3 regions of the Duganella sp. FT27W genome follow, and region 3 is predicted to be linked to each of the others. Evidence: predicted binding sites of a transcription regulator. Region 3 holds the regulator's gene; each other region holds the start of a gene.
What was found. Region 3 encodes FNR, which switches genes on or off when oxygen is low (the NO sensors DNR and NnrR bind a similar motif). Its sites were predicted from a motif close to TTGATNNNNATCAA; they were not measured.
Positions count from the first base shown of each region.

Region 1: the regulator FNR is predicted to act here: its motif matches at 5,438-5,451, upstream of F8197_RS04875 (XrtA system polysaccharide chain length determinant).
Region 2: the regulator FNR is predicted to act here: its motif matches at 4,406-4,419, upstream of cydD (thiol reductant ABC exporter subunit CydD).

Region 1 is NZ_WHIV01000001.1:1,133,125-1,143,762, forward strand. Features, by position in the region: gene prsT (XrtA/PEP-CTERM system TPR-repeat protein PrsT) at 1-1,779, shown strand, start outside; gene F8197_RS04860 (O-antigen ligase) at 1,816-3,969, shown strand; gene F8197_RS04865 (long-chain N-acyl amino acid synthase) at 3,906-4,613, opposite strand; gene F8197_RS04870 (XrtA/PEP-CTERM system exopolysaccharide export protein) at 4,773-5,381, opposite strand; gene F8197_RS04875 (XrtA system polysaccharide chain length determinant) at 5,533-7,056, shown strand; gene F8197_RS04880 (XrtA-associated tyrosine autokinase) at 7,066-7,791, shown strand; gene F8197_RS04885 (TIGR03016 family PEP-CTERM system-associated outer membrane protein) at 7,775-9,286, shown strand; gene wecB (non-hydrolyzing UDP-N-acetylglucosamine 2-epimerase) at 9,312-10,469, shown strand; gene F8197_RS04895 (XrtA system polysaccharide deacetylase) at 10,466-10,638, shown strand, end outside.
Region 2 is NZ_WHIV01000001.1:260,351-270,988, forward strand. Features, by position in the region: gene F8197_RS01140 (glycerophosphodiester phosphodiesterase family protein) at 1-623, shown strand, start outside; gene F8197_RS01145 (pectinesterase family protein) at 676-3,132, shown strand; gene F8197_RS01150 (M23 family metallopeptidase) at 3,220-3,744, shown strand; gene F8197_RS01155 (GbsR/MarR family transcriptional regulator) at 3,782-4,381, opposite strand; gene cydD (thiol reductant ABC exporter subunit CydD) at 4,495-6,276, shown strand; gene F8197_RS01165 (amino acid ABC transporter ATP-binding/permease protein) at 6,273-8,051, shown strand; gene F8197_RS01170 (cytochrome ubiquinol oxidase subunit I) at 8,096-9,700, shown strand; gene cydB (cytochrome d ubiquinol oxidase subunit II) at 9,711-10,638, shown strand, end outside.
Region 3 is NZ_WHIV01000004.1:825,372-836,009, reverse strand. Features, by position in the region: gene F8197_RS20770 (AraC family transcriptional regulator) at 1-496, opposite strand, end outside; gene ccoN (cytochrome-c oxidase, cbb3-type subunit I) at 680-2,104, shown strand; gene ccoO (cytochrome-c oxidase, cbb3-type subunit II) at 2,118-2,732, shown strand; gene F8197_RS20755 (CcoQ/FixQ family Cbb3-type cytochrome c oxidase assembly chaperone) at 2,734-2,898, shown strand; gene ccoP (cytochrome-c oxidase, cbb3-type subunit III) at 2,891-3,865, shown strand; gene ccoG (cytochrome c oxidase accessory protein CcoG) at 3,862-5,256, shown strand; gene F8197_RS20740 (FixH family protein) at 5,266-5,808, shown strand; gene fnr (fumarate/nitrate reduction transcriptional regulator Fnr) at 5,858-6,616, opposite strand; gene F8197_RS20730 (putative peptide maturation dehydrogenase) at 6,822-8,018, shown strand; gene F8197_RS20725 (NHLP-related RiPP peptide) at 8,034-8,306, opposite strand; gene F8197_RS20720 (hybrid sensor histidine kinase/response regulator) at 8,385-10,638, opposite strand, start outside.

The sequences.
Region 1 (10,638 bases), on a different contig from region 3:
GTGGGTTCCTACCCACAGGCGGAACAACACCTGCGCAAATTCCTCGAAGCCCACCCTGGCCAGGCCTACGCCAGCAAATTGCTGGCCTCGGTGCTGATGCATGGCGGCGACGCCAAACAGGCAATGACGGTGATCGCGCCGCTGTTGCCAAACCACGAGAACGACGCCGAACTGCAAGCGCTGGCCGGCGAATTGTCGCTGCGGCTGCGGCGCTACGACCAGGCGGCCGCGCATTTCGAAAAAGCCAGTACACTGGCGCCGAACACCACCATGCTGCGCACGGCGCTGGCGATGAGCCACCTGGGCCAGGGCGACAGCGAGCGCGCCATCGCCCAGCTCGAAGAGGCGGTCAGCCTCGACGAAAAATCGTCGCGTACCGGCGTGTTGCTGGTGCTCGCGCAACTGCGCAGCAAGGACTACGACGGCGCGCTGTCCACGGTGCAGCGCATGGAAAAACAGCATGCCGACAATCCGATGGTGCAAAACCTCAAGGGCGGCGTGCTGTTGATGAAACGCAACCATGCCGGCGCGCGCTCCAGCTTCGAGCGGGCGCTGAAGGTTGATCCGCTGTTCCTGCCGGCGCACGACAACCTGACCCGGCTCGACCTGATCGACAAGCAGCCGGAACGGGCACGCAAGCGGCTGGAAAGCGCGCTGGCGCGCGATCCGCGCAACCTGGACTTGATGGTGTCGCTGACCAATCTCGCCCTTTCGATCGGGCAGCCGGCGCTGGCGCAGACCTGGCTCGAGCGCGCGGTACGCGAGTATCCCGACGATGTCGATGCCACCTTGCGGCTGGCGCGCTTCCTGGCGCGCGGCAATACCTTGCCGCGTGCCTTGTTATTGTTGGAAAAGCTGGCCGCCGTTCATCCTGCCAACCCGCAAGTGCTGGGCCAACTGGCGCAGTTGCAGGAGCGCAGCGGCAAGCCCGATGAGGCGCTCGACAACTGGGTGCGGCTGTCCATCGTGCAACCGAACGCGGCAGATGTACAACTGCGCATTGCCGATTTGCGCACGGTAAATGGCGACTTCGACGGCGCCCACAAGGCGCTTAACAAGGTGCTGGCGCCGGGCGCCCTGGCGGCCGGATCGCCGGCACGCGCCCAGGCGCAAGTGGCGCAAGTGCGACTGCTGATCCGGCAACGGGAATGGGAGCAGGCGCTGCAAGTGGTGCACGGCTTGCAGAAGGCACAGCCAGCCGATGCCTTCGGCTACCGGTTGGAGGCCGACATCCTGCTCGCTCGCAAGCAATTCCTGGCGGCCGCAAAGCTGTACCAAAAGGCGTTCGACATGCAGCCGGGGGCGCCGATGCTGATCCCGCTTTACAGCGCGCTGGTGCAGGCCGGTCAGCCCGACCAGGCCCGGCAACGCATGCGGCAATGGCTGGACAGTCACGGCGATGACCGCACCACGCGCCTGTATTATGCCAACAGCCTGCTGGCCGAGAAGGATTTCGTGGCCAGCATCGCGCAATTCGAGCACTTGCACCAGCACGCGCCCGGCCAGGTGCTCGTGCTCAACAACCTGGCCTGGTTGTACCAGCAAATCCAGGACAACCGCGCCTTGCCCACCGCCGAGCAGGCTTACGCCATTGCGCCGGATAACCCGGTAGTGCTCGACACCCTGGGCGCCATCCTGGCCGGGCAGGGCCAGTTGCCGCGCGCCATAGGCTACCTGAAACGCGCGGCACATTTGGCCCCGGACAACCCCGATATCCGCCGCCACCTGGAGGCCGCGCAGGCCAGGGCCGGCGTGCCTGGCCCGGTCGCCAGCCGCTGATCGCGCGTTTTTACAGTGCGCAGCGCGGGCGAACGGTTGTCCAGGTGGGCGATTGCCGGGCTGGCGATGGCGGCGCTGGCGGCGGCGCTCGCCGTGTATCCGCTGCGCGGACACTGGCTGGCGCCGCTGCTGCTGTGCTACGTGGCCCTGCTGTGCTGGCGTCCAGCGCTGTGGCTGTTCCTGCTGCCGGCGCTGCTGCCGGTCGTGGACCTGGCGCCGGTGACCGGCTGGTTCTTCCTCGAAGAAATCGATTTGCTGATGCTGGCCACCGTGGCGTGCTGTTACGGCCGCCTGCAATGCGAAAAGACCGCCCTGCCCGCCTGGGCGCCGTTGTTGCGCACCGGCGTGGCATTGATGGCGATTGCCTGCATGATCGGCTTGTTGCGCGGCCTGTGGCGCGGCTTGCAGCCGTGGTCCGGCTCTGGTGTCGACTTCGCAATGCTGGCTGATCCTAACGCTTTCAGCAATTATTTCAGCCCGTTCAATGCCGCGCGCATCGCCAAGGCGTGGTTGTGGACGCTGCTGTTGCTGCCGCTGCTACGCCGCACTGCGGGGCCACAGCTGGAACGCATGTCCAGCCACTTCGTGCCCGGCATGCTGGCCGGACTGCTGCTGGTGGCAAGCGCTGCAGTGCGGGAACGGGTGCTGTTTCCCGGCTTGCTCAATTTGTCCACCGATTACCGCATCACCGCGCCGTTTTCCGCCATGCACACCGGCGGCGCGGCGCTCGATGGCTACCTGGCGCTATGTGCGCCGCTGGTGGCGCTCTGGTTGCACCAGGCCCGGCACTGGTGGCAGGCGCTGGCGGGCCTGGCGCTGCTCGGTCTGGCCTTGTACGCGGGCCTGGCGACGTTTTCGCGCGGCTTGTATGCGGCGTATGCGGTATCGCTGCTGGTGGTGGCTGCCGGTTGGTGGCGGGCGTCGGCACCGGCGACAGACAAGACCCGCAGGCTTACGGCTGCGCTTGCGGTTTTGCTGGTGACGGCGGCGGCCCTGGCCTTTCACGACGGCTATTACGTCGAGCGACGCTTTGCCACCACCGCCATCGACTTCGACCACCGCCGTCAGCACTGGCGCGATGTGCTGGGCATGATGGATGACGATGGCGCGACCTCGGCGCTGGGCATGGGACTCGGTACATTTCCAGCGACCTATTACTGGCGTAATCCCGGGCAGGAACTCCCGCCAGGCTACCGGTACGTCAAACAGGCGGACGATGGGCTTCCCGGCGAGGCGACTGGCCAAAGTCAGTCTTACGGCAACGACATCGACGAAGGTTGCTCAAAAAGTGGGCGTATCCTCAAAGAGCGTTCTCTCGAAGGCCAGCTTCACAGCAACCGCCTCGACGGTAGCGGCTGCTGCGGTGGCCGCTACCACTGCGATCGCTTTTACGGCGGCCAACCTGATGACAGCCGACTCCACAGCAGCCGCTTCCTGCGGCTCTCCGCCGGCCGGTACGCGGCGGGCTACGGCGAGCTGCTGCGGATCTGGCAAACCGTGCCGCTCATCGCCGGGCGCGAGTACCACCTGTCAGTGGACGTGCGCACCGCGTCACCGATGGCGTTCCTGCACCTGCGCCTGTGCGAACGGCAATTGCTGTATCCGATCCATTGCATCGCCGTGCCAATGCAGCGGCTGGCCACCGGCCCGGACTGGCAGCGCCTGGCCATGAATTTCAACGCCGGCAAGCTGGGCAGCCGCGCGGCGCCGGTGCGGCTGGAGCTGGCCGTGGAGGGGCAAAACGCGGTGGTCGAGGTGACCAGCGCCAGCTTGCGCCTGCTGCCGGATGACCGCGAACTGCTGCGCAATGGCGACTTTAGCCAGACCAACGACTACTGGTTCTTTTCCAGCGACCGCCACCACCTGCCCTGGCACATCAAGAATCTCGCGCTCAACCTGTATTTCGAGATGGGCTGGACAGGGCTGCTGGCCGCCCTGTTGCTGGTATTTGGCGCCGGCGCCCAACTGCTGGTTCGCGCTTTCGAACAGCGCGAGTTTGCGGCAGCGGCCTGGCTGGCAGCGCTGGCCGGCTTCCAGGTCGTGGGCCTGTTCGACAGCCTGGTCGATGTGCCGCGCATCGCCTTGCTGTCCATGCTGGTGCTGGGCGCGGCGTCGTTGCAGCCGCGTCAGGTCTTGCCTTCGATCAGACGGCCGGTAATGCCGGGCTCGTCCCAGCGCGGGAAAAAATAGGGGTAGAACGAGCGCTCGGATGCCTCGTGCTTTTCCATCTGGCCGCCGAATTTGCGGATTTGCTCGCCCATGTATTCGAGTTCGAGCCGCAGTAACACAGCCGGAGCGCCCACCCGGGTGCATTCGCGCTGGCCACCAAAATTGCGAAAACCGAGCATGCGCTTGTAAAACATAACGTGGCGCGGATTAACCTCGATCACGTAATCGGTATAACCGTGAATATTGCGTGCATAGATGTAGGAAATGTGGATCAGCGCCGCGAACACGCGCTTGGAGACGCCTTTGTCGATGGCCAGCCGCGACGGCTCGCACAGGCGCCGGTGCTCGCCGCGCAGCTCGTCAAGCTTGTCGCGGTAGTTTTCGTCGGCAGGCAAGCCCATCTCGGTGCTGTCGAGGCACAAGGACATGGTGCCCACGGTTTCGCCGCCGGTTTCGGCAAATAGCGTGATCTTGTTGGGCGATGGCGTAGTGCCGGGTTCCACCGCGTAACCGCGCCAGCCATACATTTTTTTCAGCAGCAAGCTGGCGGCTTCGCGCCGCCCTTCCGAGTTGGCCATGCGAATATGAAATATTTGCTGGTCCAGCTGGTGGTCGAGCAGGGCTTCGCCCTTGCCTTCTCCCACCACCAGGTCGCGCAGGTCCATTCCAGCTTCAAAAGAAATGATAGCGTCGTCATCGTGCACTTTGGGCTCCAGTCTGGTCTACCGGCCAGCACCGGCAGGGGCGCTGGGCTCATGCATGGTTCAGACAGAGCTACTTTCAAATAAGTTCCCTCAAATAAAAAAAATATTGTGGGAACTTTTTCAGAACCAGCCTTCGGGGATCACTAATATGTCGCCCGGCAACAGCATGACATTGGCTGAAATGTCGCCGTTGCGCAGCAAATCGTGCAGGCGTACTGGCAGCGCCAGCCGCTGTCCATCGACAGTGCGGATGATGTTGGCTTTGTTACCCGCCGCAAAATCGGTGATGCCGCCGACCGCGATCAGCACGTCCATCAGCGACATGCCTTGCCGATAGGCCAACGCTTGCGGCCGCGCAGCCTGGCCGATCACCCGGATCTGCTGGGCGTAGGGGCCGACGAAGCTGGTGACGATCACCGTCACCAGTGGTTGCTGGATGTATTTTTCCAGCGATTTTTCAATGTCGCGCGCCAGTTGGGTGGAAGTTTTGCCGGCGGCCTGCAAGTCTTCCACCAGCGGCGTGGTGATCTTGCCGTCCGGCCGCACCGGCACGCTTAGCGACACTTCAGGGTTGCGCCAGACGTTGATATTGAGCACGTCGCCGGCGCCGATCAGGTAATCGACCGGGGCGGCGGGTGCTTCCGGTTCCACCAGCGATGGCGCATTGGCGCAGCCGGCCAGGGCCGCCAACAATATGAATACTCCCGCAACCTTCAAATAGCCCAGCATGATCGCCCCCGTGTCGATGTCCGGCTTCCATGATTGAGAATTCAGGCGAACTCTGCTTGATGTGCCTCAAGCGCGATGGACTTAGGAAAAATCACTGGAAACCGGCCCCTATAATCGAATTCCCTGTCCGCAGCCACTGGAGAATCCGATCATGGAGGAGTTGATTACCCAGCTCGTCTCCAGTCTCAAAGGGATCTGGAAGTACCGCTGGGCCGCGATGTCGGTGATGTGGCTGGTCGCCGTACTGGGCTGGACCAAGGTGGCCCTGTTGCCCGACGATTACCAGACCACGGCGCGCGTATTTGTCGATACCCAGAGCATCCTGAAACCATTGCTGGCCGGCATGACCAGCGTGCCCAACGTGGAACAGCAAGTGTCGATCATGAGCCGCACCCTGCTCAGCCGGCCCAATGTGGAACGGGTGATGCGCATGGTCGATCTCGACGTCAATGCCCGCACGCCCAGGGAACAGCAGCGCCAGCTGGATGAACTGATGGGCAAGATTCGCATCGGCGGCACCGCCAACTACGACATTTATACGATTACCTACAGCAATTCCAATCCGCGCCTGGTACGCGACGTGGTGCAGTCGCTGCTGACCATTTTTGTCGAGGGCAGCCTCAAGGGTAAAACCAGCGAAACCCGCAAGGCCGTGCAATTCATCGACGACCAGATCAAGGCGTACGAAGACAAACTGGTGGCGGCGGAAAATTCGGTGATGGAATTTCGCCGCAGGCACACCGGCCTGCTGCCGCGCGGCGGCGCTGATTTCAGCAGCCAGCTGCAGCAAGCTGCGGACCAGTTGAGCGCCGCCCGGCTCGAACTGGTGGAGGCACAACAGGCGCGTAATGCCATCGCCGGCCAGATCAGCGGCGACGAGCCCATCCTGTCGGTCGATCCCCATCCGGCCAGCATCGACAATCCCGAGCTCGATGGCCGGATCGCCGCGCTCAACAAGAATCTCGATGCGATGCTGCTGCAATTTACGGAGCTGCACCCGGACATCGTCGCTGCCCGCCGCCTGGTGGCGCAACTGGAGGCGCGCAAGGTTGAGGAAAGCAAGCTGCGTGCTGCCAGCGATCCCGGCCGCAATTACAGCCCGATGTTGCAGCAGCTCAAGGTGGCGCAGACCGAGGCCGAGGCCCGGGTGGCCGCTATCGGCGCCCGCGTGCAAGAGTACGAAGCGCGTCACCAGCGCCTGCTGGCCCAGGTGCACGCAGTGCCGGAGGTGGAATCGCAACTGGCCCAGCTCAACCGCGATTACCTGATCAACAAGGAAAACTACGAAAAACTGATCGGCCGGCGCGAAGCGGCCAAGCTGTCGGGCGATCTCAGCTCCACTACCGACATGATGACCTTCAAGATCATCGACCCACCCACGGTGCCGCTGACACCCAACGGCCCCAACCGGCCTTTGCTGTCCACCCTGGTGCTCGGCGGTGCTTTGCTGACTGGAATCGCCGCAGCGTTGCTGATCAGCCAGGTGCGCCCGACTTTCCTCACGCCCGGCGAGCTACGTGCGCGCACCGGTTTGTCCGTGCTGGGTACGGTGTCGATGAACTGGACCGAGCGCGAGAAAATCAAACGCAAGCGCGCCAATGTTGCGTTCGGTGCGGCGCTGGCCAGCGTGTTGGTGGCCTATGGTGCGGTACTGGCCGGCACCGCGCTGCGCTAGGAGGCCGCCATGGAACTGAGCAATTCACGGCAAGTGACACTGGACCTGGAACGGCTCGCCGGGCTGGGCCTGGTCACCCAGGAGGGTGGCCGCACTGCAGTGGCCGAGGATTTTCGCGCCATCAAACGCCCGCTGCTGCGCACCGCGCGGGCCGCAACCATCGCCAACAGCAACCTGATCGTGGTCACCAGCGCCCTCCCCAGCGAAGGCAAAACATATTGTGCCGTCAACCTGGCCATGAGCATCGCCATGGAAATGGACAGCACGGTGTTGCTGGTCGATGCCGATGTGGCCCGTCCTTCCGTGCTCAAGGTGCTTGGCTTGCCGCCAGGGCCTGGCCTGATGGATGTGTTACTGGGTGAACAGGCGGACTTGTCGGACGTGATCCTCAAGACCAATATCCGCACCCTGAGCGTGGTGCCGGCCGGCCGTGCCGACAAGCACGCCACCGAATTGCTGGCCAGCCGCAGCATGAGCCGCCTGCTGGCCGATATTGCCGGGCGCTATGCGGACCGCATCGTCATCTTCGATTCACCGCCATTGCTGCTCACCACGGAAGCCAGCGTGCTGGCCGCCCACATGGGGCAAGTGGTGATGGTGGTCGAAGCCGAACACACCACCCAACATGCGGTGAAGGAAGCATTGCAGCGTATTCAGCATTGCCCGAACGTCAACCTGATCTATAACAAGAGCCGCGCTACCGCCGATGCCAAATACTATGGCTACTATGATTAGACTCTCGGCGGTCGTGCTGGGTCTGCCGTTGGTGCCATCGCTGGCCCACGCTGTCGACTGGACCGTGACGCCCACCGTGCGCCTGCGCGAGAGCTATACCGACAATGTCAACCTGGCGCCGGCCGAACTGGCCCAGTCCGAGCTGAGCACGGAAATCGCGCCCGGTATCGCCATTACCGCCAACGCCGGCCAGCGCTTGCAGCTGGCGCTGTCGTATGGGCTGCACAAGGTCATCTACCAGCGCCGCGCGGACCGTATCAACCATCAGCTCGATGCCAGCGGCCATGCGCAAGTGCTGCCGGACTGGCTGTACTTCGATGCCCGCGCCAGCATCAACCGGCAAAACATCTCCGGCTTCGGCCCGCGCCTGGTGGATCCGGCGCAGGTAACCACCAACAGCGATACCGTGCATGCCCACAGCGCCAGCCCCTATCTGCACCACTATTTTCGCGGCCTGGCCACGGCCACGCTGCGCTACGACATGCAGCGCGTGGCCAGCGGCAGGCTGCTGAGCGTGCGCAGCGACGCGGCCCGGCTGCAACTGGTGGGCGACAACGGCGGGCGTGGCTGGAACTGGGAGCTCAATCTAGACCGCCAGCATATCGACGACAGCGCGCTGGCGCCGGTCACCATGACCAATGCGGCCCTCACGCTCAGCTACCCGCTCAAGCCCGAACTGGGCGTGTTTACCACTGGCGGGCGCGAAAAGAAGGATTACCACGCCAGCAGCAGCCAGCCCGAAGGCCAGTACTGGTCGGCGGGCGCCAACTGGACGCCGTCGCCGCGCACCCGGGTGTCGGCCAGTTATGGCAGGCGCTACTTCGGCAAGACCTACAAGCTCGACGCCGCCTACCGCATGCGCAGCATGTTGTGGACGCTGAACTACGACGAAGACATCACCACCATGCATGCGCAGTTCTTCCGCGTGTCGCCCGCCGGCCTCGGCGATTTTCTGTACCAGCTGTGGGAAACCAAGATCCCCGATCCGCAAAAGCGCGTGCAAAGCGTCAAGGCCTTCCTCCTGATTTCGCAACTGCTGGGCAGTGACGGCAATGTCAATTTCTTCAGTCATCGTTACTACCTGCAAAAATCGTTGCGGCTGGCGTCCGTGTACAGCGGCACCCGTGGTGCGCTGGCGTTCAATGCGTCGCGCCTGGACCGCACGGCGCAGACCAGCAGCGCGGTGGACAGCATCCTCACCGGGCCGGATCAATTGACGCTCGAGGACCGCACCCGCCAGAGCGCTTTCCAGGCCGGCTGGAACTGGCAACTGTCGGCGCGCGCCGGTGTCACCGTGGGCGCCAGCCACAGCCGGGCCAAGTCATTGACATCGCGGCGCCAGGACCGCAACAGCGTGGTCTCGGTGCAGTGGTCGCACCGGCTGCGCAGCGGCATCGACCTCGATGTCAACCTGCGCCACAGCCGCCATGCCAGCAATGCCGGCGGTAGTTACCGCGAGAACGGCCTGGGCGCCGGCTTGACGGTGGCCTTTTGAACCTCACCCTATGACGGAGTCGCTCATGCCATCCCAGCCGCCCAGCAAACCGGTCATCGTCTGTGTCGTTGCCGCCCGGCCCAATCTGATGAAAATGGCGCCGATCCTGCGCGCGTTCGCCAAACCGGACTTCGCCGCGCGGCCGGTGCTGGTCCACACGGGCCAGCACTACGACGCCGACATGGACAGCGATTTTTTCACGGCGCTCGACATCGCCGCGCCCGACTTCCGGCTCGAGGTGGGCTCGGCCAGCCACGCATGGCAGACTGCCGAAGTGATGCGCCGCTTCGAGCCGGTGCTGGACCAAACCCAACCTGCCGCAGTGCTGGTGGTGGGCGATGTCAATTCCACGCTGGCCTGCGCGCTGACCGCCGCCAAGAAGAACATCCCGGTGTTCCACGTCGAGGCGGGCTTGCGCAGCCACGACCGCGCCATGCCCGAGGAAATCAACCGCGTACTCACCGACCAGGTGGCCGAACTGCTGTTTACCAGCGAGGCGAGCGGCACCAGCAACCTGCTGCGCGAAGGGATAGGCGCCGGCCGCATCCACTTCGTCGGCAACGTCATGATCGACACCCTGCGTCTGCGCCTGTCTTCTGCGCCGTCCGTGGCGCAAGTGCTGCGCGACGCCAATCTGGCCGGTTTCATCGCCGACGGCGCCCCGTATGCGCTACTGACCCTGCACCGGCCGTCGAACGTGGACGAGCCACAGCGTCTGCGTTCACTGCTGGGCACCGTGGCCCGCCTCAGCGCGGACGTGCCGGTGCTGTTCCCGCTCCACCCGCGCACCCGCGCTATGATCCACCAGCACGACCTGTCCGACCTGCTCGATGCGCCCGGGCTGGCCTGCATGCAGCCGCAACCCTACCTGGCGATGCTGGCCATGATGCAGGCGGCGCGCATGGTGCTCACCGATTCGGGCGGAGTGCAGGAGGAAACCACGGCGCTGGGCGTGCCATGCCTGACCCTGCGCGAGAACACCGAGCGGCCGATCACGGTCACCGAGGGCAGCAATGCCATCGCCGGGCGCGATCCGGCCGTGATCCTGGCGCTCTCGCGCGACATCCTGCGCTTCGGCGGCAAGGCCGGCCGGGTGCCGCAGTACTGGGACGGCCATGCAGCCGACCGCATTGCCGCTGCCGTCAACACGTGGTTCGCGCAACGGCGCCGGAGGCGGCCATGACCAGCACGAATGACATGCTGCGCAATGCCATGACCATCGACGTCGAAGACTATTTCCAGGTCTCCGCCTTCGACAGCCATATCGCCCGCGCCGACTGGGACAAGTGGCCGTCGCGCGTGGAGCGCAATGTCGAGCGCATCCTGGAGCTGCTCGACCGCCACCACGTGCT
Region 2 (10,638 bases), on a different contig from region 3:
TGCAAGCGCTGCGCCTCAAGCAAAACATGGGCGCCCAGATGTCGCCGGATCTGACCGACGAACGGTTGCCCACCCTGGCGCAGATGCTGGGCGCCGCCAGGGGACGCATCATGATCAACCTCGACATCAAGGACGACGATATCTACGCTCAGACCATCGCCGAAGCAGCAGCACAGGGCATGGCGCGTTATGTGCTGGTCAAGAGCTTTGTCGATCGTGATGCTGCCGGCGTGGGCGCCGACGATCCGGCATTTGCTGCGGTCCCTTATATGCCGATCGTGGGCGCGTGGACCGCCAAGGGCGGGGGCGCCGGTACGGTGCAGGTGGTGACGCGCCAACTGGCGGCGCAGCGGCGGCCGGCCGGCGTGGAGCTGGTATTCCTGCCGCGCGAGCAGTTGGCGCCGGTGCGCAAGCTGGCGGCATCCGGCGGCGTGCGGCTGTGGGCCAATACCCTGACGTCGGTGGGCGTAATCAGCGTGATCGGCATGGGCGGCGACCTCGAAGCGCTGCGCACATCGGGCCGCGCCTGGGGCGATCTGATCGCCGCCGGCGTGGACACCATCCAGACCGACGAACCGGGGCCGCTGCTCGATTTTTTGAAGCGGGAGGGTATTCTTCACTGACTGCGCATGGTTTAGAATGGGCGGCCAATAAAACGTTTAACCTGGAGACCCGATGTCCTTGACCGCTCTGCTGGCGCTGGCCGCGCTGGCGCCCGTTGCCACCCAGGCCCCCGCTGTTAATGGTGTTGATCGCCCACCGGCGCCCGCAACCGCGCCCCTTGAAACCAGGGCGCCGCTGCGGATCGACGCCGATGCACCGGTGCGCATACTCGGCCGGTCCGACGCCGATGCGTACGTGGAGGCGCGGTTGCGGCCATTGCCCGCTGCCGGCGCCGATGGCCGCGCCTACGTGGTGGGCCGCTATCAGGATGCCGGCAACTGGTACGGCGCCGGCCTGGCCTGGCAGGATGCCAAGGGACGCATGCAGATCGAGATCGTGCGCATCCAGGACGGCCGTCTTACGCGCCTCAAACAGTTCAACCGCGCGGCCGCCACCGATGCGCGCTTTTACACGGTGCGGCTCGAAATGGCCGGCAACAGCCTCACCGCCTACCTCGACGGTGAACGCATCACCAGCGTGATCGACGGCGGCCTGGCGCAGGCGGGCGGTTATGGCGTGGTGGCGCAGGGCGCGCCGTTCGAGATGAGCGTGCCGGTAACCGGCGCCGCCACCGACAAGCCGGCGCGCCTGGCGCTGGCGCGCGTGCCGCAGCGGGTGCAGTTGTCGGTGGGGGATGCGCCGGTGTCGCTGGCGGTGAGCGCGCTGGGACCGTATCGCATCGTGGCTGCTGCCGATGCCGATGCCGGTTCCAATGCCAGTGCCAGCTCCAACACCAGTGGCAACGGCACCGCCAGCGCCAACGCGTCTCTGCTCCTGCCGGGCTACCTCACGCCGAGCGCGTTGCAGGACGCCGCCATGTCCGCACCAGCGAACGGCGCACAAACGATACGCTTTACGGCCAGTGTCGCGCAGCCGGCGCTGGTGACTGCAACGGTGGCCGATGGCGCGCTGGTGCTAGCGCCGCGTGCGGCCGGCGTTACCACCGTCACCCTGGCCAGCCCGGACAACCCCAATGTGCAATCGGTGCTGGAAGTGCGGGTAGCTGCCGCCAGCCCGGCGCGCCAGTCCGATATCAAGCTGGCAGGCGCGGTTCTGCCGGCCATCGGCGAACGTGACGTGCCGTTCGATACGCCGCTGCGGCTGCGTTTCGACCAGGCGCCGGTGCTGGGAGGATCCGGTGGCGCCATCCGCGTGTACCGCGTGCGCGATGGCGCGCTGGTGGACACCGTCCGCGCCGGCGGCGAGGCCGATTTGCTCGGCTACGCCGGCCAGCCGCTGCGGCGCGCGGTGCGCTGGCAGCCGGTGGCTATCGAAGGACAGGACGCCATCATCCACCTGCACAATGCCAAACTGGCGCCGGGCGAGCAGTACCGGGTGACTGTCGATGACGGCGTACTGGTCGGCGCCATCGGCGGCGTGGCGTTTGCCGGGGTGACGCAGCAGCAGGGCTGGACTTTTCACACCCGCGCCGCGTTGCCGCCGGGCGCCCAGGCGCTGGTGGTGGACGATGACGGTGCAGCGGACTTTCGCACGGTGCAGGGCGCGCTCAATTACGCCATGCAGCACACCGCCCGCACGGCGCCGGTCACGGTCACCATCCGCGATGGCCGCTACCAGGAACTGCTCTACCTGCGCGGCAAGGACAACCTCACCCTGCGCGGCCAGAGCCGCGACGGCGTGGTAATCGACGCCGTCAACAGCGACGGCGTCAACCCCGGCTCCGGTACGGCGCAGGATGCGCGTGCGCCCGGTATCACCGGCGGGCGCGCGGTGTTGCTGGTCGAGGATGCGGACATGGTCACCATCGATGGCCTCACGCTGCGCAACAGCGCCTTGCGCGCCGCGCCTAACGGCGGCCAGGCCGAGGCGCTGTTCTTCAACAGCGAGGGGCGCCTGATCGTCAAAAACGCCAGCTTGTTCAGCGAGCAGGATACGGTGCAGGTGCGCGGCTATTCGTGGTTCTACCGCTCGCTCATCGCCGGCAATGTGGATTACATTTGGGGCAACAACCGCGCCGCGCTGTTCGAGGACAGCGAACTGCGCACCGTCGGCGATAGCGGCAATGGCAAGAGCGGCGGCTACCTGCTGCAGGCGCGCACCGTCTCCGCGCAGGACAAGGGCTTCATGTTCGTCAACAGCCGCCTGACCCACGGTCCCGGCCCCACCGGCAACGACGTGCCGGCCGGCGCCACCTGGCTGGCCCGCAGTCCCGGGTACGCCGCCACCTGGGACCACGTGGCCTTCATCAACTGCCGCATGGGACCACACATCGCACCGGTCGGCTGGGCCGGACCAAACGTCAGGCAGCCGGCGCCCAACCCGGGCCAGGCCACCGCCACCGCCGGCTGGCGCGAGTACGGCAGCATGGACCTCGAAGGCAAACCGCTCGACACCAGCGCGCGCCAGTTCGGCCGGGTGCTCGATGCGCAGGAGGCCAAGGCGGCTTACACGACGCGCGCGGAATTTTTTGCGGGGTTTGGCGGGGGCAGGGGATGGCGCCCCGAATAGAAAACGAATCGGTCTAGCGAAAGAGGTAACATCCGGATTTGATCGAAGCAAAGCGCAAACATGAGGGCTGTTCGGATTTTTCTACGTATGCTGGTGATTGCCGTCGTCCTCATCGTGGGCTACGTCTTCTTCGGACCAGGCATCGAACGCGCCATGTACACCGTGCGCCTGGCAGCGATGGACAAGCCGGCCACGCTGCCGGTGCCGGTCGAAGGGATCAAGCCGCGCGCCTTGCGCGATACCTGGGGCGGTGCGCGCAGCGAGGGGCGCAAGCACGAGGGCATCGACATCTTCGCCAAACGCGGCACGCCCGTGCTGTCCACGACCGAAGGTATCGTTGCCCGTGTCGGTACCAATCGCCTAGGGGGCCAGGTGGTGTGGGTAATGGGACCGGGCGGCCAGCGTCATTACTATGCGCACCTCGATCGCTACGCGGACGTGGCAGCGGGCATGCGCATCGAGGCGGGCACTGTGCTGGGCTACGTTGGCGATACCGGCAATGCCAAGGGCACGCCGCCGCACCTGCATTACGGCGTCTATGACATGGGCGGCGCAATCAATCCGTATCCGCTGTTGCGTGCGGAACCGACTGGACCTGGCAAAAGAAACTGACGCGACCCATATGGCGTTACCAGCATGAGCAAACCGCTCAGTCCTGGCTAGCCTTGCTTTTGCCGCCCAACAGGCGGTCCTTGGTGCTGAGGAGCTTTTGCACCTTGGCGCCCATCTTCATCAGTTGCGCCAGCGATTCGGGCGACAGGTGCTGCATCTCTTCGAACCAGGTGTTGGCCAGGTCCACCAGTTCGTACATCTCGCGCATGCGCTGCTGGGCGTAGCGGTCGCCCGGTTCGCCGGCTGGCGCCATCAGCGATTCGCGCAGCACCGTCAACGTCGGCGCCACCTCGCGCCGGCGTCGTTCGGCCGCCACCACCTTGAAAATCTGCCAGACATCGCCCAGCGATGAAAAATACTCGCGCCGGTCGCCCGGCAGGCGCGTCTGCCGTATCAGTCCCCATCCCTGCAATTCCTTCAGGCCGATGCTCACGTTCGACCGCGAGAACGTCAGGTGCTCGGCGATTTCGTCGGCGTGCAGCGGCTGCTCCGACACGAACAGCAGCGCATATACCTGTCCCACCGTGCGGTTGAAACCCCAGCGGCTGCCCATCTCGCCGAAGTGGCTGATGAAGCCCTGGGCCAGTGGCGTCATCTGGAAGTTATTCGGTGTCGGCGTGGCTGGCGTATTGGGCATGGTGGACGTCTCTGGCTATAAAAATTGATGTACATCATCGTTCCGGCGTATTATACTAAAAATCGAATTTACAAGAATTTCTGAAAACTCAGTAATTACAGGATGTTGTTGCCATGTCTTCCGCAAGCGTTTCACTGCCGGTATTCGTCGTTCCCCGCCTGCCCGCGCTGGTGCAGGGTGCCGCCGCCCTCGTGTGGTTGCCGCAGGCGGCGCTGCTGGCCTGGGCGGTGCAGGGCATGGTAGAGGGTGCCGGATGGCGTGCGGCGTTGCTGCCGGCGGCGGCCGTGCTGGCGCTGGGTGTGCTGCGCGCACTGGCCGAGGCCTGGGGGGCGCGCGCCATGTATGCGGCGGCGCGCAGCCACTTGTCGGCGCTGCGGGCGCACGCCGTGGCCGCGCTGGCGCGCCGTTCGCCGCTGGACCGCGATCGCGCCCGGTCGGGGCAAGCGGCCAGCGTGCTGGCCGAGCAGGCCGAAGCCGTAGTGCCTTACCTGGTGCGCTTCCAGCCGGCGCGCTGGAAGGGCGTGCTGGCGCCGCTGGCCATCGTGGCGGCCATCGCGCCGCTGTCGTGGATCGCCGCGCTGGTGTTGCTGGTGGCAGCGCCCCTGATCCCCGTCTTCATGGCGCTGGTGGGCATGGGCGCGCAAGCGGCCAGCCGCGCCCACATGGTGGAACTGGGCGGCATGAACGCCTTCCTGCTCGACCGCCTGCGCGGCCTGGCAACCTTGCGCGCGCTGGGCGCCGTGGACGCCACCGCCACCCGCCTGGGTGACACTGCGCAGTCGCTGCGCCGCCGCACCATGGCCGTGCTGCGTATCGCATTCCTGTCTTCTGCCGTGCTGGAACTGTTTTCGGCGCTGGGCGTGGCGATGGTGGCCGTGTATATCGGCTTCTCGCTGCTGGGCACCCTCGACTTTGGCGCATGGGGCACACGACTGACGCTGGCCCAGGGCCTGTTCATCCTGCTGCTGGCGCCAGCCTTTTTCGAGCCGCTGCGCGAACTGGCCGCCGTCTGGCACGACAAGGCGGCCGGCGAGGCGGGACTGGCCAGCCTGCGCGACCTGGCGGCAGATGGGGTGATGCTGGTTGGTGCCGGTGATGGTCTCGAATTGTGTGCCGGCGTTGGTGCCAACGTTACGACAGGCGCCGCCGCAGTTGGCGTTACTGTCGCTACCGGTTCTGGCGTAGCTGGATGTGCTGCACAAATGGCAGCCGAAGTCGCTCCGTTAAGGATACTGCCGTCGGTTGACGTCCGCAATCTGCACTTCGCTCACGCCGGCGAGCAACCGCTGTTTGACGACTTCTCCTTCACCGTGCGCGCAGGCGAACACGTGGCGCTGCTGGGTGCGAGCGGCGTTGGAAAAACCACTTTGCTGGCCATGCTGGCGGGCCTGCTGCCAGCGCAAGCAGGAGAAATCCGCATCGGCGGCACCATCCTCGATCACGCCAGCGCTGCGACGCTGCGCCGGCGCATGGCCTGGATGGGGCAACGCCCGCACGTCTTCACCGCCCCGGTGGCGGACAACATCACCCTTGGCCGTCCGGTGACCACCGACCTGGCCGTGACCGACGCGCTGCACCTGGCCGGCCTGGGCGCCGTGGCGCAAGCACGGCCGGAAGTGATGTTGGGCGACGGCGGCCACGGCGTGTCCGGCGGCGAGGCCGTGAGATTGGCACTGGCCCGGGTGGCCGTGTGGCCGCATGCCGATCTGCTGCTGGTGGACGAACCGACCGCGCACCTCGACAGCGAAACCGCCACCCGCGTGACCGATGCGCTGCTGGCGCTCGCCAAGGGCAAGACCATGCTGGTCGCCACCCACGACCCGGTGCTGGCCGCACGCCTGCACCGTGCCATCGACCTGTCCGCGCGTACCACGCCACAAAGGAGCATCGCATGAACGCTCCATCGCATGCAGCACTGCGCCAGTTGCTGTTGGCCGAACCGAAACGCCTGCTGCTGGGCGCTGTGCTGGCGGCATTGACCACGCTGGGCGGCATGGCCTTGCTCGGGCTGTCCGGCTGGTTCATCACTGCCACCGCCATTGCCGGCATGAGCGCCTCGACTGCCTTCATGTTCGACGTGTTTGCGCCATCGGCTGGCATCCGCCTGCTGGCGCTGGGGCGTACCGGCACCCGCTACGCCGAGCGGCTGGTGACGCACGACGCCACCTTCGGCGCGCTGGCCGAACTGCGCGTACGGCTGTTCCGGGGCTGGTCGCTGCCCGATGCCGCCAGCCGCCTGCTGCGCAGCCCGGCCAAGTTGTTGTTCCGCCTGACCGCCGACATCGATGCGCTGGAGTCGCTGTACCTGCGCCTGCTGGTGCCGGCTGCCACCGCGTTGTGCGCGGCCGTGCTGGCCGGCGTGGTGGTCGCTTTCATGCAGTGGCAACTGGGCGTGGTGCTCGGCCTGTGGCTGCTGGTGTGCGGCGGCGCGATCACCTTGCTGCTGTTAAAAAGCGCGATCCGTCCCGGTGTGGCCCGCTCGCGCGCCGTGGAAGCGCTGCGCGCCCGCGCCATCGACCTGGTGGCCGGTCAGACCGAACTGGCCATGGCCGGGCGCCTGAATGCCCAGTGCCAGGCCCTGGCGCGTACCGACCACGCGCTGGCCCGCGCCGACCTGGCCTTGATGCAGCGCGACACCCGCGCCGGCGCGGCGTTCGGCATTGCCGGCAGCGCCACGCTGGCTGCGGTGTTGCTGGCCGCCGCCGCGCTGGTCGAGTACTGCGCCATGCCGGTGCCGCTGGCAGCGCTGGCGATCCTGATTGCGCTCGCCGCCATGGAACCGTTCGCCGGCCTGCGGCGCGGTGCGCTGGAAGCAGGGCGACTGTGGCTGGCAATGAAGCGGCTGGGGCCCAGGCTGGAGCAGGGCCTGGCGCCGGCCGGTGCAACTACGAGCGCTGCCGCTGACACGGTAGCGGCCAAGCCGACCGACGCCAACGTCACCGCCAACATCCCTGGCCCTATCGACATCAACGCCGCTGGCAATGCCAACACCTGCGCCGCCATCGTCTTCGAGCACGTATCGGCCGCGCAGTCGGGCAGCACGCCGGTGGTCCACGCCATCGACCTGCGCATCGCCCCCGGCGAGCGGGTAGCGCTGGTCGGCCCCAGCGGCGCCGGCAAATCGACCTTGCTGGCGCTGATGGCCGGCGAGATCGCGCCACTGGACGGCAGCGTGCACGCAGCCCAAGCCTGCCTGTTCACCCAGCGCACGGAACTGTTCCAGGACAGCATGCGCGACAACCTGCGCCTGGCCGCGCCCGATGCCGATGACGACCGCCTGTGGAACGCGCTGCAAGCGGCGGGGTTCGATGTGCAAGTGCGCGCCTTCGGCAAGGGACTGGACACCATGCTGGGCGAGGGCGGGCTGGGACTGTCGGGTGGCCAGGCGCGCCGGCTGGCGCTGGCGCGGTTGCTGCTGCATCCGTCGCGCGTGTGGCTGCTCGATGAAGCAACCGAAGCGCTGGACGCCGCCACTGCCCGCGACGTCCTGCAAAGACTGGACCGGCACGCGCGCGCTGAAGGGCAGACCGTGATCATCGCCACCCATCTGCGGCGCGAAGCATCGCTGGCCGACCGGCTGGTTGGCGTGCGCAACGGCCGCATTGCGTTCGATGTGCGGCGGGGAACGCAGGATTTCGACGCCGCGCTGGCTGCGCTGCGGCAGGACTGAATCAGCAATCAACTATTGTAAATTGTAATAACCAGGGAAACATCATGGACTTCGATATCGTCGCCTTATCCAGGCTGCAGTTCGCGCTCACTGCGCTGTACCACTTCTTGTTCGTGCCGCTCACCATCGGCCTGTCCATCATCCTCGCCATCATGGAGACCGTGTACGTCATGACCGGCCGCACCATCTGGCGCGACATGGTCAAGTTCTGGGGCGTCCTGTTCGGCATCAACTTCGCCATGGGCGTGGCCACCGGCATCGTCATGGAATTCCAGTTCGGGATGAACTGGAGCTACTACAGCCACTACGTGGGCGACATCTTCGGCGCGCCGCTGGCCATCGAGGGCCTGATGGCCTTCTTCCTCGAAGCGACCTTTGTCGGCCTGTTCTTCTTCGGCTGGGACAAGCTGTCAAAACGCGCGCACCTGGTGGTGACATGGCTGGTCGCACTGGGCTCCAACCTGTCGGCGCTGTGGATCCTGATCGCCAACGGCTGGATGCAGAACCCGGTCGGCGCGGCACTCAATCCGCAAACCATGCGCATGGAAGTGACCGACTTCGGCGCCGTGCTCACCAACCCGGTGGCGCAGGCCAAGTTCGTGCACACGGTGTCGGCCGGCTATACGGTGGCGGCCATCTTCGTGCTGGGCATCTCGGCGTGGTACCTGCTCAAGGGCCGCCATGTGGCGCTGGCCAAGCGGTCGATGACGGTGGCCGCCGCGTTCGGCCTGGCCGCTTCGCTGTCGGTGGCGGTACTCGGCGACGAGAGCGGCTACCAGTCGTCGGAGCATCAAAAAATGAAACTGGCCGCCATCGAAGCCATGTGGGAAACGGAACCCGCGCCGGCCGCCTTCACCGCCTTGGGCTTCCCTGACCAGCAGGCGCGCGAGACGCATTATGCGCTGCATATTCCGATGGTGATGGGCCTGATCGGCACCCGTTCACTGAACACCGAAATTCCCGGCATCGCCCAACTGGTCCGCAAGGGCGAGGACACCATCCGCGACGGCATCGTCGCCTACGACGCGCTGCAAACCATCTGCGCCGTGGCGCCGGGCAGCCCGGTACCCGCCGCCGCCAAAGCGGTATTCGAAGAGAAGGGCCAGGCGCTCGGCTATGCCCTGCTGCTCAAGCGCTACGTCGATGATCCGCGCCAGGCCACGCCCGCGCAGATCCACCAGGCCGCACTCGATACCGTGCCGCCCGTGGCGCCGCTGTTCTGGTCCTTCCGCGTGATGGTCGGCCTGGGCATCTTCTTCATCGCCCTGACCGCGACCTTCTTCGTGCTGTCGGTGCGCCGCACGCTCGACCGGCACCGCTGGCTGCTGAAAGTGGCGGTACTGGCGATTCCGCTGCCGTGGGTGGCCGTGGAAGCCGGCTGGATCGTCGCCGAGCTGGGACGCCAGCCCTGGGTGATCGAAGGCGTGCTGCCCACTGCCATGGCCGTGTCGCACCTGGGCGTGGCCACGCTGCTGGCGACGATTGCCGGCTTTGCCGCGATCTATACCGTGCTGCTGGTGATCGAAATGAAGCTGATGCTAAAGGCGATCCGCAAGGGCCCGGAGGAATTCACCGTGGCCGCCGTGCCAGCGGCACCGAAGCGCCGCACGCTGGCGGCGCCATCGGTCAACCAACCCCAATCCGCTTGAGGAGCACATCATGATCCTGCATGAATTACTGTCTTACGAAACCCTGCGCCTGGTGTGGTGGATACTGCTTGGCGTGCTGCTGATCGGCTTTGCCGTCACCGATGGTTTCGACCTGGGCACCGGCATCCTGCTGCCGTTCGCCGGCAAGACCGACCTGGAACGGCGCGTCATCATCAACAGCATCGGCCCGGTCTGGGAGGGCAACCAGGTGTGGCTGATCCTGGGCGGCGGCGCCATCTTCGCCGCGTGGCCGCAACTGTACGCGGTGTCGTTCTCGGGCTTCTACCTGGCCATGTTCGTGATCCTGACGGGACTGATCCTGCGCCCGGTCGCCTTCAAATTCCGCAGCAAGCGCGAAGACCCGCGCTGGCGCGCGCGCTGGGACTGGGTGCTGTTCTTCTCCGGCGTGGTGCCGGCCCTGATCTTCGGCGTGGCTGTCGGTAACGTGCTGCTGGGCGTGCCGTTCCGCTTCACCTACGACATGCACATCCTCTATGAAGGCACGTTCTTCGGCCTGCTCAATCCCTTCGCACTGCTGTGCGGCCTGGTGTCGGTGGCCATGCTGGTAATGCACGGCGCGGCCTGGCTGCAGCTGAAAACCGACGGCGAGGTCGCCGACCGTGCGCGCCGCTACGGCAGCGTGGCGGCAGTGGCTACCGTGGCGCTGTACGCGGCGGCCGGCGTGGCGCTGTGGCAGGCGGTCGATGGCTATCGCATCACCAGCGCCATCATTACCGAAGGTCCGTCGAACCCGCTGTTCAAGACCGCGCAGGCAGCCACCGGTGCCTGGTTCGCCAACTTCGAAAACCATCCGTGGACCTGGGCCGCACCGGTACTGGGCCTGGCCGCGCCGCTGCTGGCGCTGGTGCTGATGCGCGCGCGGCGCGGCGGGCTGGCGCTGCTCGCTTCCGGCGCGGCGATTGCCGGCATCATCCTGG
Region 3 (10,638 bases):
GGGCCGGCGCCAGCAGCAGGCCCGGCGCCAGGGCGGGCAGCGCGCCCGGTGCACCGGCGCCGCGCGTGGCCTGTCCCTGCATCTCGCGCAGCAGCGCGTGCGGCAGCTTGACGATCAGCTGCTCGGAACCTTCGCCCCACACCATGCGGATGTGCCTTTTCGGTGCAATGATCGCGGTGCGTCCCTGCGGCACGGCCACCCGGTGACCATCGCAGTCGAACTCGGTACAGCCCTTGAGCGACGTATGCACCAGCGCGAAATCCTCGAACGGACGCGGCGTCACTTCCACCTCGGCGCCATAGCGCAGCGCCATCATCTGCAAGCGGTTGATACGCGCCTGGTAGAGGGCGGTATTGACGGTGCCGCGCCGCCATTGCAGGTCGTGGTCGGCCAGCGCGCTTGCCACATGCTGGTGCGTGGCCACCTTCTCATCGGAGTGAAATACGCAGCCTTGGTACAGTTTGGACAAGTTCAGCGATTCGACGAGCGTGTGCATGGTGCATCCAGTGATCGGCAATAGGGGACGCCAATTGTTTGCAATATTCATGCCCAGCGCTGTGTGACACGCTGGCCACTGTACTTAATTCATCCGGGCAATTTTGATTCACATCAAGGATTTTTGAGTTTCAGACGCTTACCCTTCGGGCTATCAACTTGACATTACCCGGGGAGAGCTTGTGTGGAGCTAGCATCGAATTACAACTACAAGGTCGTGAAGCAATTCGCGATCGCCACCGTGATCTGGGGCATCGTCGGCATGCTGGTGGGGGTGATCATCGCCGCCCAACTGGCCTGGCCCGCGCTGAACCTCGACATTCCATGGCTGACCTACGGCCGCCTGCGGCCGCTGCATACCAACGCGGTGATTTTCGCGTTCGGCATCTGCGGCCTGTTCGCCACGTCGTACTACGTGGTGCAGCGCACCTGCCAGGTACGGCTGTTTTCCGATAAATTGGCGGCCTTCACCTTCTGGGGCTGGCAGGCCGTGATCCTGCTGGCAGTGGTCACGCTGCCGATGGGTTATACGCGCGGCAAGGAATACGCCGAACTGGAATGGCCGATCACGATCCTGATCGCGCTGGTGTGGATCGCCTACGCGGTCGTGTTCTTCGGCACGCTGGTCACACGCAAGGTTAAGCACATCTACGTCGCCAACTGGTTCTTCGGCGCCTACATCCTGGCCGTGACCATCCTGCACGTGGTGCAGGGCGCCAGCATGCCGGCCAGCCTGACCAAGTCCTATTCCGCCTACACCGGCGTGCAGGACGCCATGATCCAGTGGTGGTACGGCCATAACGCGGTGGGCTTCATCCTCACCGCCGGCTACCTGGGCATGGTGTATTACTTCATCCCCAAGCAGGCCGAGCGCCCCGTGTACTCGTACCGGCTGTCGATCGTCCACTTCTGGGCGCTGATCTTCACGTACATGTGGGCCGGCCCCCACCACCTGCACTACACGGCGCTGCCCGACTGGACCCAGTCGGTGGGCATGGTGTTCTCACTGGTGCTGCTGGCGCCGTCGTGGGGCGGCATGATCAACGGCATGATGACGTTATCGGGCGCCTGGCACAAGCTGCGCACCGACCCGATCCTGAAATTCATGATCGTCTCGCTGTCGTTCTACGGCATCGCCACCTTCGAAGGTCCGATGATGTCGATCAAGACCATCAACGCCCTCTCCCACTACACCGACTGGACCGTGGCCCACGTGCACGGCGGCGCTCTCGGCTGGGTCGGCTTCATCACCATGGGCTCGATCTATTACCTGATTCCGCGCCTGGTAGGCGAACAGAAAATGTACAGCGTCAAGCTGATCGACCTGCACTTCTGGGTGGCCACCATCGGCGTGGTGCTGTACATCGCCGCGATGTGGATTGCCGGCGTGATGCAGGGCCTGATGTGGCGCGCGGTCAACCCCGACGGCACCCTCACCTACACCTTTGTCGAAAGCGTGAAAGCGACATATCCGTACTACGCGGTACGGGTGCTGGGCGGCTTCATGTACTTCAGCGGCATGTGCGTGATGGGCTACAACACCTGGATGACCCTGCGCCGCCGCGCCACCGTCATCGCCCCCATCCCTGCCCTGGCTGCGGCCCATTGAACCCGGAGTGCCCATGAAATTCTCACATGAATGGATCGAAAAAAACCCGTGGCTGCTGATCGCCCTGGTCACCCTGGTGATCAGCGTTGGCGGCGCCGTGGAAATCGTGCCGCTGTTCTTCCAGAAATCCACCACCGAGCCGGTGGCAGGCCTGAAACCCTACAGCCCGCTGCGGCTGACGGGCCGCGACATCTACGTGCGCGAAGGCTGCTACAACTGCCATTCGCAGATGGTGCGCCCGCTGCGTGCCGAAACCGAGCGCTACGGCCATTATTCGGTCGCTGGCGAGTTCGTCTATGACCGGCCGTTCCAGTGGGGCTCCAAGCGCACCGGGCCCGACCTGGCGCGCGTGGGTGGCCGCTACAGCGACGAATGGCACCGCACCCACCTGGCCAACCCGCGCGACGTGGTGCCGGAATCGAATATGCCCAACTACCCGTGGCTGGCCAAGACCAAACTGGTGCCGCAGGACGTGGTGCCGAAGCTGCGCGCGCTGCAGCGCCTGGGCGACCCGTACACCGATGCCGAGATCGCCGCCGCGCCGGAAGAACTGAAGGACAAGACCGAGGAAGACGCCCTGATCGCCTATCTGCAAGGCCTGGGCACATTAATCAAAACAAGGAACTGACATGGCTATCGAGAACCTGTTTGACCAGGCCAGCAGCGTGATGACGGTGGTGTCGTTTGTCACGTTCATCGGCATCGTGTGGTGGGCCTACATCCACCACAAGGAAACCGATTTTACTCAGGCCGCACAAGCCCCGTTTGCCGACGAGGAGTTTGACCATGGCTGACTTTACCAGCGGCTTCTGGGACTACTATATCGCCGCCATCACCCTGCTCGGCATCATCGGTTGCGGCATCCTGCTGTGGGCGCAGTCAAAAGCGCGGGTGGGCAAGCGCAGCGACATCAATGTCGATACCACCGGCCATATCTGGGACCAGGATTTGACCGAGCTGAACACGCCGATGCCGCGCTGGTGGATGTGGCTGTTCTACATCACCATCGTCTTCGCGCTGGTGTACCTGGTGCTGTACCCGGGCCTGGGCAGTTATGCAGGCAAACTGGGCTGGAGCTCCACCGGCAACTACCAGACCGAACTGAAACAGGCCGAGGCAGAATATGGTCCGCTGTTCGCCCAGTACCAGCAGCAGGATTTAAAAACGGTGGCGGCCGATCCGAAGGCGCGCGCCATCGGCGAGCGCCTGTTCCTCACCTATTGCGCCCAGTGCCACGGGTCCGACGCGCGCGGCAACAAGGGTTTTCCGAATTTGACCGACAAGGACTGGCTGCTCGGCGGCACGCCCGAGATCATCAAGCAGACCATCCTGCACGGGCGTACCGGCGTGATGCCGCCGATGGGCGCGGCCGTGGGCAGCGAAAAGGATATCGAGAACGTCGCCCATTACGTGCTGAGCCTGTCCGGCTCGACGTCCGATCCGATCAAGGCGGTGTTCGGCAAAGCAAAATTCGGCGCCTGCATGGCCTGCCACGGCGCCGACGCCAAGGGCAACCAGGCACTCGGTGCACCGAACCTGACCGACAAGGTCTGGCTGTTCGGCGGCAGCGCCGACACCATCATGGAAACCATCCGCAACGGCCGCGCTGCCACCATGCCGGCGTTTGGCGACTTCCTCGGCGACGCCAAGGTGCACGTGCTGGCTGCCTACATCTGGAGCTTGTCCAATGATGTGACGCAGCCGGCGCCAGCGCCAGCAGCCAAGCCGGAACCGGAACCGGAACCGGGACCAGCAAAATGAGTGCGCCCGAGACACAAGTCATCAAGATGTATGCGGCGCGCGAGGAAATCTACCCGCGCGAAACCTCGGGCCGCTACGCCCGCCTGCGCTGGCTGTTCGTGTGGCTGACGCAGCTGGCGTTTTACGGCACCCCGTGGCTGCTCTGGAACGACCGCCAGGCCTTGCTGTTCGACCTGACCACGCGCAAGTTCTACATTTTCGGCATGGTCTTGTGGCCTCAGGATTTCATTTACCTGGCGGTGCTCCTGATCATCAGCGCGTATTTGCTGTTCCTGGCCACCGCCGTGGCCGGGCGCGTGTGGTGCGGCTTCACCTGCCCGCAAACTGTTTATACCGAAATCTTCCTGTGGATAGAACGCCGCATCGAAGGCAAGCGCAGCGCGCGCATGCTGCTCGACCGCCAGCCCTGGTCCGCCGGCAAGCTCGGAAAAAAAACCGCCAAGCACCTGGCCTGGGGCGCAGTGGCGCTGTGGACCGGCTTTACCTTTGTTGGCTACTTCACGCCGATCCGCGAGCTGATGGTCGAGGTGCAGACCTTCGACTTCGGTCCCTGGGAATGGTTCTGGGTGCTGTTCTACGCCTTTGCCACCTATGGCAATGCCGGCTGGATGCGCGAGCAGGTGTGCAAGTACATGTGCCCGTACGCCCGCTTCCAGAGCTCGATGTTCGACCGCGACACCCTGATCATCACCTACGATGCCAGGCGCGGCGAACCGCGTGGTCCACTGGTGCCACGCCGCAAGCAGGCAGCCAGTACCGGCGGCGCCTGCATCGACTGCTCGATGTGCGTGCAGGTGTGCCCCACCGGCATCGACATCCGCAACGGCCTGCAATACGAGTGCATCGGCTGCGCCGCGTGCGTCGATGCCTGCAACGGCGTGATGGACAAGATCGATGCGCCGCGCGGCCTGATCCGCTACGCCACCGAACGCGCGCTCGACGAACACCTGACACCCACCGAAATCCGCCGCCGCACCTGGCGTCCCCGGGTGCGCATCTACACCGCCGTGCTGTGCCTGATCGTGGCCGGCGCCGGCGCCGCCCTGTACCTGCGCGTGCCACTGAAAATGGACGTGATCCGCGACCGTGGCGCCATGGGCCGCGAAGTGGAAGACGGCATGATCGAAAACGTCTATCGGCTGCAGATCATGAACACCACCGAGCGCGCCCACACGTACAGGATCACCGTCGCCGGCATCGACACGCTGGCCCTGGTCACGCCCGCTACCGTGCGGCTGGACGCGACCGAAACGCGCGGCGTACCGATCCGCCTGCGCACCGCGCACGGCGCCGCACACAAGGGCTCGAACAAGATCGAAGTGGCGCTGACATCGGTGGACGATCCGGCGCTGCATGTGAAAGAAACTGCGGTCTTCATTGTGCCGCGCTAGGAGATCACCATGCACCATTTACACAGCACGGTCACGCCGTGGTACAAGCAGCGCTGGCCGTGGTTCCTGATGCTGGGCCCGGCCATCGTGGTGGCCGGCAGCGTGTTTACCGCCTGGCTGGCGTTTTCAACGCCCGACCCGGTGGTGGTCGGCGATTACTACAAGCAGGGCAAGGCCATCAACCAGGACCTGAGCCGCGACCGCGTGGCCAGCGCCATGGGCCTGTCGATGACGATCGGGTACGACGCCAATCGCGGCGCGCTGACGGGCCAGGTGCAGCGCGCCAGCGGCGACGGCATCACCGAGCGCCTGCGGCTGCGTCTCGCGCACGCGACCTTGCCCGACAAGGATATCGAAGCGACCGTGCTACCCGATGCGGCGGGCCGCTTCGAACTGCCACTGGCCATGCTCGAACGCAGCCGCTGGGTGGTGCTGGTGGAAGGCGAAAAACGCGACTGGCGCCTGGCCGGCGCGTGGACGTGGCCGAAGGAGCGCGGGGTAACCTTGGTGGCGGATGTGGCGCCTGTGCAGCAGCAGGCGCCGGCGCAATAGCCGCACAATAGGCGCCGGGGCACAGGCATGCCTCTGGCGCGCTATCAGTTCAACCGCAAGTCTGGGTACCGGCCGTAATCGCCTTGAGCGTTTGCGGCTGCAGCAGTTCGATTTCGCGGTTGCTTACCCGGACCAGTCCTTCTTTCTTGAACTTCGACAGCAGGCGGCTGATGCTTTCGATGGTCAGGCCCAGGTAGTTGCCGATCTCCTCGCGCGACATGCGCAGCTGGAACGCGTTGGGCGAGTAGCCGCGTGCTTCGTAGCGCGACGACAGGTTGACCAGGAAGGCGGCGAAGCGCTGGGTGGCCTGCATATTGCCGAGCAAGAGCATCACGCTTTGCTCGCGCGTGATTTCCTGGCTCATCATGCGGTGGAAGTGGCGCAGCAGGGTCGGCATTTCGGCCAGCAGTTGCTGCAGGGTGGCGAACGGAATTTCGCACACTTCGCTGTCTTCCAGCGCCACCGCCGTGCAATGGTGCAGGTCGGTGCTGATGGCGTCCATACCGAGCAGTTCGCCGGCCATCTGGAAGCCGGTGATCTGCTCCGCGCCTTCGCGGTTGACCTGGTAAGTTTTGAAGTGGCCGAGGCGGATAGCGTACAGGTTCTGGAACGAATCGCCAATGCGGAACAAGGTATTGCCGCGCGCGACCTTGCGGCGGCGGCCGATGATCTGGTCGAGCCGGTCCATGTCTTCGTTACCCAGTCCCATGGGCAAACACAGCTGGTGCATGCTGCACGTGGCGCAGCTGGCTTTGAGGATGTCGATTGTGGCGCCGGGCAGCACCAGCGATGGCAGGTCTTTGATCATGTCCGCTAGTGTAGACCATGATGCGCCAGGATGGTGCGATGCCGCACTGCCACCATCGGGTATTCCGACGTGCATTTCACTTGCATTGTGCAAGCAAATGGCCGGTGAAAATTCCGCCCGTCGCCACTTTCCCGCTGGCGAAGGATGCGCTAGACTGGCCCTCGTTATTGCCGATTTCTCAACTAGAGCAGGAGAGATAAAGACCATGAATCTACGCCGCTGCGCCGTGCTGTACCTCGAACCCCGCGAAGAACTGGACATCGACTGGACCGCCTTGTTTGCCGGCACCAGCACCCTGGCGGCCAGCACCCGCTGGCTGGCGCTGGCGCCGCACCTGGACCGCGAGATCGAAGTCGATGCGGCCGACCTGGCGGCACTGGCCGCAGTTGGTTCATCGGTATGGACCGCGCGCGCTGAGGTCGTCGAACGCCATGGCGCGGCAGTCGTGGACCGGCTGCTTGCGCACGGCCTGCTGCTGGCCGAGGACCAGGGCCAGCAGCAAGAGCAGGCCAATGCGCAGGACGCCCTGCGCGAACGCGACGACACCTTGCGCACGCTGCACTGGCGGCCGCTGGCGGCGCTGGCGCACACGTTCTCGCGCTGGCACGACGTACGCAGCGACACCGGCATGGAGGCGCCCAGTTTCGAGGAACTGCTCGAACGCCACGGCAATCCGCCACCGCCGGTGCAGCAGGTGGCCAGCATCGGCGCGGCGGTGCCGCTGCCAGCGCCCGCCGGTTTCCTCGACGAGGTACTGCTGCGCCGTTACACGGGCCGCAACTACGACACCAGCGCCAGCCTGCCGCTGGCGGTGGCGGCGCGCCTGCTGCAACGCACGTTCGGCGCCCAGGAACTGCGCCACATCGGCCCGCATGCCAACGTCCTGAAAAAGACCAGCCCGTCGGGCGGCGGCCTGCATCCGGTCGAAGCGTTCGTGCTGGTGCAACGGGTGGACGGCCTGGCGCCGGGCTTGTACCACTACCATCCGCTCGACAACACGCTGGTGCCGCTGCGCGCGACCACGCAGGACGAAGCGGCGGCGCTGGCGCTGCAAATGGTGGCAGACCAGTACTGGCTGGCCGGCGCGGCGATACAGGTGGTGATGGTGGGACGGGTGGAGCGCTCGTTCTGGAAATACCGCAACCACCAGAAGGCGTACCGCGCAATATCGCTCGATGCCGGCCACCTGTCGCAGACGTTTTATCTGCTGGCCTCGGAAGCGGGCTTGCCGGCGTTTATCACCGCCGCCATCAACGACATCGATATCGAAACCATGCTGGGGCTGGACCATCTGCGCCACGCAGTGATTGCCGTGTGCGGTTGCGGCGTGGCCGCGACAGGCGCGCGCGAGATGGTGGAACTGCGCTACGGTGAAACCGGCCTCGGCCCGGTGGCAGAGTAGCCGGTCAAGAGTTGATCAGGAGGCCAGGCGCGACACCGATACGCCGGACAACATGAAGAGCACCATGCCGTTCTCGCCGATCTGCTTGCTTGCCAGGGCGGCATGGTCGGCGGCGGCCGCATCCTTGGACGGCAGGCGGCGCGCGGCCGGTACCTTGGCCGGATCGAGCTTGATGCCAAGCGTGTCCAGGGCGCGTACCGGGTCGTTCTGCATGCGGTCGCGGAAGCCATCGTCGGTGGCCAGTTTGGCGAGCATGGTGTTGAGCTGATCGAAATTCTGTTTAAGCATTGTGTACTCCCTCAAGGTGGATAAAAACAATGTGCTGCCCGACCATCCTACGCCGAACTTAGCGGATTCACAACGTGTTTAACGGTCGCCAGGGTCCGCTGCGCGGGCCGCATCGAGCACTGTCGCCAATGCCGTGTCGAATGCCGCCAGCGCAGACACGGCCTGGTCCGGTGCGCTGCGCAATTGCAGCTCGAGGATGCCGCTGCAGCGGTGCAGCTGGCCCATCGACAGGTTGCCGGCTGCCCCCTTGACCTTGTGGACCAGCAGCGCGGCCTGCTCGGTATTGCCGGTGCCGATGGCAGCGGCCAGTTGCGCCGGCGTGCCAGCGAATTCCTCCACGAATTTCTCCAACAGTACCGTGAGCAGGCGGCGGTTGCCGCCCAGCCGCGCCAGCGCGGCGCTGGTGTCGATGCCAGCGTCGATGCCGGACTCGCTGGCCAGGCCGGCCGCGCTGCCCCCGCCGTCCGCGACGCCGGCTTGCGCCTCTGGCACCGGTCCCGGTCCCGGTTCCGGTGCCGGCAGCGCCGGCGCGGCGCGGCCGATGATCCAGCCGGCCAGCACCTCGAACAGCCGTTCCGGTTCGATCGGCTTGGTGATGTAGTCGTTCATGCCCATGGCCAGGCTGTTTTCGCGGAAGCCCGGCACCGCGTGCGCGGTCATCGCGATCACCGGCAATTGCGCGGTCGAATGGCGTGCGCGAATCAGCGCGGTCGCTTCGTAACCGTCCATCTCCGGCATCTGGATATCCATCAGCACCGCGTCGTAGCGGCAGGCTTCGACCATGCGCACCGCCTCCATGCCGGTGGCGGCCAGGTCCACCTGCAGGCCGCCGCCGAGCAGCACCTCGCGCGCGACCTGCTGGTTGATCTGGTTATCGTCCACCACCAGCACGCGGGCGCCGGCCAGGCGCTGCGCCGCCGCCGACAGCATGCGCGGCGACAAAGGCGCCACGGCGGGTTCGTCGGCGGCCAGGCCCAGCGCCTGCGCGATGGTCAGCAGCATGCGCGTGCGGTTGACGGGCTTGGCCAGGCAGTGGCGGATGCCGAGCTGGCCGGCCGCGCGCATGGCCGCCTCGCGCCCGTACTCGGTGGCCATGATCACGATCGCGGGCGCACCCGGCGCGGCCGCCTGGCGCAGGCGCCGCACCGTGTCGACGCCGTGGGCGCCCGGCATGTCCCAGTCCAGCACCACCACGTCCACCGGCTCCGGCGCCAAATAGGCATCCACCGCCGCCGCCGCCGCGTCGGCTGACCCGGCGGTGGTCACCGGCAGGCCGGCGTCGCCCAGCTGCTGGGCGAACATGGTGCGCACCACCGCGCTGTCGTCCACCACCAGCACCCGCGTGCCGGCCAGCAGCGCCAGCAAACCGGGCGCATCGTCGTGCCGCGCTGGCAGGCTGGGCAGGGCGACGCTGAAGTGGAAGCGGCTGCCTTGCCCCGGCGTGCTGTCGACGCCGATCACGCCGCCCATGGCGCGCACCAGCTGCTGCGAGATCGCCAGGCCCAGCCCGGTGCCGCCGTACAGGCGCGTGGTGCTGCTGTCGGCCTGGCTGAAGGCGTGGAACAGGCGCTGCTGCTGCTCGGCGCTGATGCCCACGCCGCTGTCGCTGACGGCGAACCGCAGGCGGTCCCCGTCCGGCCCGGTCTCCCGCCTTACCTGCAGCACGATCTCGCCGCGCGCGGTGAACTTGAGGGCATTGCCCACCAGGTTGATCAATACTTGGCCCAGGCGCAACGGATCGCCGGCCAGGCGCGCCGGCACGTCCGGGTCGGCCCAGGCCACCAGCTCCAGGCCTTTTTCCGCCGCGCGCCACGAAAACAGGTCCATCACCTGGTCGAGCACGTCCGCCAGATCGAAGGGCACGCTTTCCAGCGCCAGCTTGCCCGACTCGATCTTGGAAAAATCGAGCACGTCGTCGATGATGCCCAGCAGGTTCTTGCCGGCGCGGTCGATCTTGTGGAAATAATCGCGCGGCTTCGATGGCAGGTCGAGGTGCGCACCGAGCCCGGCAAAGCCGAGGATGGCGTTCATCGGCGTACGGATCTCGTGGCTGATGTTGGCCAGGAAGTCGCTCTTGGCGCGGGTGGACGCTTCGGCATCGGCGCGCGCCTGCTGGATGGCGCGGATCGCATCGGCTTTCTGGAAGGCCGAGATGAACGGCTCCTTGAGCGCCTTGAACATGTCCAGGTCAGCCCCGGCAAAGGCCTGCTGCTGCTCGAACACCAGGTAGCCTTGCACTGCCTCGCCGTTGCAGATGCGTACCGCCAGCACCGTGCCGGCGCCGCTCAGGTACATCTCCGGCATGACCAGCTCGGCGCCTGCGACCAGCAGC